Linked DNA regions of Glaciimonas sp. CA11.2. The protein of the gene in region 1 interacts with the protein of each later gene in a pairwise test. Links are inferred from orthologs where the notes say so. Each region holds a gene or a part of one and is shown in the gene's direction. Other genes may lie near its edges.

Region 1 (2,893 bases):
TGCCGCAAAAGATTCTGATGCGGCGCGTTGGGTATTTCGACGCCGCCTCGCTGCTTAACCCATGGTGTTTATAGGCGCTTCCCTTCTATAAAGGTTGTAAATAAGCACGTTTCTCCTGTTTTTATGGATATCGATCAGTGAAAATAATGGGTAATAATCCTGTGGTTTGACCGCCTCGGTCCTCCCGCGTTAGAATGTCGGGTTATTAAAATAGTGGGCTTTGCCGATAATGCGTCGCAATCTCGTAGCTGGAAATTGGAAAATGAATGGCAGCTTAGCTGCCAACACGTCATTGCTGGCGGAACTGAAGGCTGGCCTTGGGGCGACTAATTGCGATATAGCAGTATGTGTGCCATCTCCGTATCTGGCCCAGTGCCAGGCCGCGCTTGCCGGAACAGCATTGGCTTGGGGCGCGCAGGATGTATCTGTTCATGCTTCCGGTGCCTATACGGGTGAGGTGGCGGCCTCTATGTTGATTGATTTTGACTGTAAGTATGTGATTGTCGGCCATTCCGAGCGGCGCGCGTATCATGGTGAGTCCAGCCAAATGGTGGCGCAAAAAACGTTGAGTGCGCTGCAGGCGGGTTTAACCCCGATTGTTTGCGTGGGTGAAACCTTGGCACAACGTGAAGCAGGACAAACCGATGCTGTAGTCGGTGAGCAGTTAGATGCCGTACTGGCACTGCTTGAGGTCTCTGCGATCAAGAAGATTGTGATTGCCTATGAGCCGGTATGGGCGATTGGGACGGGTAAAACAGCCACGCCGCAAATGGCGCAGGATGTCCATGCAGCTTTGCGGAGTAAAGTGTCGCTTAGGGACAGCGAATCTGCATCGGTTGTAAAGATTTTGTACGGCGGGAGCATGAAGCCCGATAACGCAGCCGAACTCATGGCAATGCCGGATATTGACGGTGGCCTGATCGGTGGTGCAGCATTGAAGGCAGCAGATTTTCTTTCTATTATTGCTGCGGCTTGAGCTTCGCACCGGTGAGACATCGATTCGCTCGTAATATCGATGTGACTTGCCGGTGTCAATAAGGCGGTAGGTCCACCAGCTATTGAACAGCTGATTAATAAGCTATTCATGCGGGTGCGGCGGAAATATAGTAGTGAAAAGCGCTAAAAGAATTAGATCGTAAAAAACAGAAGTATCTCTCCATTGGAAAATCATTAAATGAACTCAGTACTTACTATTATCGTTGTCGTTCAAGTTTTGTCGGCGTTAACGATTATCGGACTTGTCCTATTGCAGCATGGTAAAGGTGCCGATATGGGCGCAGCTTTTGGCTCGGGCGCTTCAGGTAGTTTGTTTGGAGCGACTGGCTCATCGAATTTTTTGTCAAAGTCGACGGGTTTGGCCGCGCTGATTTTTTTCTGTGCAACATTAGCTTTGGTTTATTTGGGTAGTCATCGCACTGCAGCAACTGGCGGTGTAATGGACAGTTTGCCAGCGGCATCCGCACCGGCGGCATCGATTCCATCGACTACGGTTCCTGTGCCAAATACAGCGGGTAGCGCGCCAGCGACACCGGCCGCAAGTGCGCCAGCGGCAGCGACAAATCCAGCTGCGGCAGGGCATAGTACCGACCCTTCGAATCAAATCCCTAAATAGTTTTAGTTTAGAACGTAATTACTGGGTTTTAATCAAATTGTGCATTGAACAAAAATGCGAAAACAGGTTAAAATATGCCCTTATGCCGACGTGGTGAAATTGGTAGACACGCTATCTTGAGGGGGTAGTGGCGAAAGCTGTGCGAGTTCGAGTCTCGCCGTCGGCACCAAGCTTTTAAAGTCAGCAAAGTTGTTCCTACGCTGGTTTGTTATCGAGGAACTAGTGATGGTAGATTCAAGCGGTTAAGTCTTATACGGATCGAATTAATCGGTATAAAACTTAACCTCACATCACTTTGCTAACCGTTCAAATTATTGGCGAAAAATCGTGAACCTCGAAAATTATTTCCCCGTCTTATTATTTATATTGATCGGTATTGCGGTTGGTGTTATGCCGCAATTGCTGGGTCGTATTCTTGGGCCACATCGGCCCGATGCTCAAAAAAATTCTCCATACGAATGCGGTTTTGAAGCATTCGAAGACGCGCGCATGAAGTTTGATGTGCGGTATTACCTTGTCGCCATTTTGTTCATTTTGTTCGATCTGGAAACTGCCTTTTTCTTCCCTTGGGGTGTCGCTATGCGAGATCTCGGCTGGGCTGGCTTCATCACGATGATGGTATTCATCGCTGAATTTGTTGTCGGCTTCTGGTACATATGGAAGAAGGGCGCGCTGGATTGGGAGTAAATCATGTCAATTGAAGGTGTATTGAACGAAGGATTTGTCACCACTACGGCTGATAAACTCATTAACTGGACGCGTACCGGTTCCTTGTGGCCGATGACGTTTGGTTTGGCTTGTTGTGCAGTCGAGATGATGCACGCCGGAGCCTCGCGCTACGACATGGATCGTTTCGGCGTTATTTTTCGCCCATCGCCGCGCCAGTCGGATGTCATGATCGTCGCAGGAACGCTCTGTAATAAGATGGCACCTGCGTTACGTAAGGTTTACGACCAAATGCCGGAGCCTCGTTGGGTTATTTCAATGGGTTCGTGTGCAAACGGTGGTGGTTACTATCATTACTCCTATTCAGTAGTGCGTGGTTGTGATCGTATTGTACCTGTTGATATCTACGTTCCCGGCTGCCCTCCGACTGCTGAAGCCCTGCTGTACGGCATCATTCAGCTGCAAAACAAGATTCGCCGCACCAATACGATTGCGCGCTAAGAGAACCGAATGACGACGAAATTAGAAACCCTTGAAGCAGCTGTGCGTAATGCGCTAGGCGACGATCTTCAAAGTCTGACTGTTGCCTTCGGCGAGGTCACCATTATCGTCAAG
Region 2 (3,317 bases), 2.1 Mb from region 1 along the record:
GGGGGATTGTTTCCTCGCGCATAACCCCAACGTGACGGAGGTCACATGATAAAATCTTGTACTTATGCGGTTATAGGACTTAAGTAAAACCGCCTCAGCGGAGTCATGCCTACCAGCGTTACATCCCTAATGCCATCTTTATTAGGGCTAGCTGAGACCATTTTGCATACATCCTAAGTTATAGTCTTACGGCCTGGTTTTAGTGATTTTGGGCTTGTTATGTATTTTGTTCGCTTCGCCTTCCTTAATTGTTTAAGGCTCGCGCTTCGCCTTTACGTTAATGGCTGATATAAACGGAGCAGTTTGTGTGAAAACGCGCAATAACTCCGATACTTTTTTTAGAATCCAAGCATGTCATTACTGACCCAGATTTTCGGTAGCCGCAACCAGCGACTGCTCAAGCAATACCAAAAAACTGTAGGCCAAATTAATGGCCTCGAGTCGACAATGGAAAAATTGTCGGACGCGCAGTTGAAAGCTAAAACGGCCGAGTTCAAACAGCGCATCACCGATGGTGAAAAGCTGGATGATATGTTGCCGGAAGCGTTTGCAGTGTGTCGTGAGGCTGGCAAGCGGGTTCTCAAAATGCGCCATTTCGATGTCCAACTAATTGGTGGCATGGTGCTGCATTACGGCAAAATTGCCGAAATGGGCACCGGCGAAGGTAAAACGTTAATGGCAACGTTGCCAGCGTACCTGAACGCCTTGTCAGGCAAGGGCGTTCACGTGGTCACAGTGAATGATTACCTCGCACAGCGCGACGCTGAGTGGATGGGGCGCTTATATAGTTGGCTTGGATTGACTACCGGTGTGAATTTGTCCGCGGTAGAGCATGACGACAAGCAAATTGCTTATTTAGCTGATATTACTTACGGAACGAATAACGAATTCGGTTTCGATTATCTGCGCGATAACATGGTGTTTGAAGCCGGTGATCGTGTGCAGCGGGTGCTGAATTTTGCGATTGTTGATGAAGTCGACTCGATTTTGATCGACGAAGCGCGGACGCCACTGATTATTTCTGGTCAAGCTGAAAATCACACCGATTTGTATCAAAAAATTAACTCCTTGCCGCCGCTACTGACACTACAAGTTGGTGAAGAAACGCCTGATGGCAAAGGTAAAGTTGAGATTCCGGGCGACTATACCAAGGATGAAAAAGCGCATCAGGTCTTGCTGACCGAAGCCGGGCATGAAAAAGCCGAGCAAATTTTGACCAATATGGGTCTGTTGGCAGAAGGCGCGTCGCTGTATGACGCGGCTAATATCAGTCTGATACATCATTTGTATGCCGCTTTACGCGCGCATTCCCTGTACCACAAGGATCAGCATTACGTTATTCAAAACAACGAAGTCGTTATCGTCGACGAGTTTACCGGCCGCATGATGCAGGGACGTCGCTGGTCAGATGGTTTGCATCAGGCGGTTGAGGCCAAAGAAGGCGTTCAGATTCAGAACGAGAACCAGACCTTAGCGTCGATCACGTTCCAGAATTATTTCCGTATGTACGGGAAACTGGCTGGCATGACCGGTACTGCCGATACAGAAGCCTACGAATTCCAGGAAATCTACGGTTTGGAAACCGTGGTTATCCCACAAAATCGTCCGAATCAGCGTAAAGATCGCCAGGATCAGGTTTATAAGACTTCAACTGAAAAATACAACGCAATGCTGATCGATATTCAGGATTGCTATGAGCGCGGACAACCAGTGCTGGTGGGTACTACTTCCATCGAAAATTCAGAGTTGCTGTCAGGTATTCTGGATAAAGCCAAATTGCCGCATAACGTTTTGAATGCCAAGCAACATGCACGCGAGGCGGAAATTATTGCGCAAGCGGGTAGTCCGAAGGCAATTACGATCGCCACCAATATGGCGGGTCGTGGTACCGATATCGTATTGGGTGGCAATGTAGAGAAACAGGTGCAGTTTATTGAGGCAAACACTGAGCTCGGCGACACCGAAAAACAATTGCAATCAGCCAAGCTGGTGAACGAATGGCAGTCACTGCATGATCATGTGACGAACGCCGGTGGTTTGCATATCATTGGTACTGAGCGTCATGAGTCGCGCCGGGTAGATAATCAGTTACGTGGTCGGGCAGCGCGTCAGGGCGATCCTGGATCGTCACGCTTTTATTTATCATTGGACGACGCATTGTTGCGGATTTTTGCTGGTGATCGGGTGCGCTCCATCATGGATCGCCTGAAGATGCCAGAAGGCGAACCAATTGAAGCGGGTATCGTCTCGCGTTCAATTGAGTCCGCTCAGCGCAAGGTAGAAGCGCGTAACTTCGATATTCGTAAGCAATTGCTTGAGTATGATGACGTTGCCAACGATCAGCGCAAAGTGATTTATCAGCAGCGTAATGAGTTGCTGGAATCCCGAGACGTGTCGGAGATGGTTGGTTCGCTACGTCACGGCGTCCTAAACGATACTTTCCGTACCTACGTGCCAGCGGAATCGCTCGATGAGCAATGGGACATCCCGTCGCTCGAAGCGGCGTTGACCAACGAGTTGCATCTAGAAATTCCGCTCGCCAAGGTGTTGGAGTTAGAGCCTAATCTGACCGATGATGAGTTGTTGGACCGCGTGTTAAATGCGGCAGATGCTGAATATGCGGCGAAAACGGAAGTCGTTGGAAAAGAGTCATTTGCTGGTTTCGAACGTAGTGTCATGCTGCAAAGCGTTGACAGTCATTGGCGTGAACATTTGGCCGCGCTGGATCATTTGCGTCAAGGTATTCATTTGCGTGGTTATGCGCAGAAAAATCCGAAACAGGAATACAAGCGCGAGGCATTTGAATTGTTTGGCCAAATGCTTGATCTCATCAAAAATGAAGTTGTGCGTGTGGTGATGACGGTGCGCATCGAAAACCGCGCAGAAATTGATGCGGCGGAAGAGGAGTTGTCGCACTCACATTTGGAAAACGTCCATTTCCAGCATGCTGAATTTAATCCGAATGCAGGCGCCGAAGAGCTGTTGGCCCCGACTGCACATCCGGACGAGGCAAGATTACAAGCCCTTGTTGACGCTGTACCAAAAGTGGGACGTAATGATCCATGTCCGTGCGGAAGCGGCAAGAAATACAAGCAATGTCACGGTCAATTGGCTTAACGTGATTTTCGTAATTGATTGGTAAAGGCCGTTATCACCTGCGTTGTCTTTAAGCAGAGCGTATGCGCCACCTTTCAAACTGCAAGTGGTGTCCAACTCGTTGCGAAGTTGCTTAGATGCTGCCCTTAAGTCGCTTTTAAGTTGATTTTAAGCTGCTCCTAGCTGCAAAAAAAAGTGAAGGCAGAGCCGGGAAACCAGCT

Evidence for each region.
Region 2: the proteins of secG (region 1) and secA interact in binary tests that used the Escherichia coli proteins (3 or more experiments, as listed by UniProt). The link is inferred for Glaciimonas sp. CA11.2 from one-to-one orthologs.

What each region holds. Positions count from the first base shown.
Region 1 is NZ_JAVIWL010000001.1:201,973-204,865, reverse strand. It holds secG (preprotein translocase subunit SecG), read left to right. Parts: upstream 1-1,174; coding sequence 1,175-1,612; downstream 1,613-2,893. Other genes in the region: RGU75_RS00830 (NADH-quinone oxidoreductase subunit C), read left to right, coding at 2,789-2,893; RGU75_RS00835 (NuoB/complex I 20 kDa subunit family protein), read left to right, coding at 2,303-2,779; RGU75_RS00840 (NADH-quinone oxidoreductase subunit A), read left to right, coding at 1,940-2,299; tpiA (triose-phosphate isomerase), read left to right, coding at 230-976; yaaA (peroxide stress protein YaaA), read left to right, coding at 1-58. UniProt on the Escherichia coli protein: Subunit of the protein translocation channel SecYEG. Overexpression of some hybrid proteins has been thought to jam the protein secretion apparatus resulting in cell death; while this may be true it also results in FtsH-mediated degradation of SecY.
Region 2 is NZ_JAVIWL010000001.1:2,265,999-2,269,315, forward strand. It holds secA (preprotein translocase subunit SecA), read left to right. Parts: upstream 1-351; coding sequence 352-3,117; downstream 3,118-3,317. UniProt on the Escherichia coli protein: Required for protein export, interacts with the SecYEG preprotein conducting channel.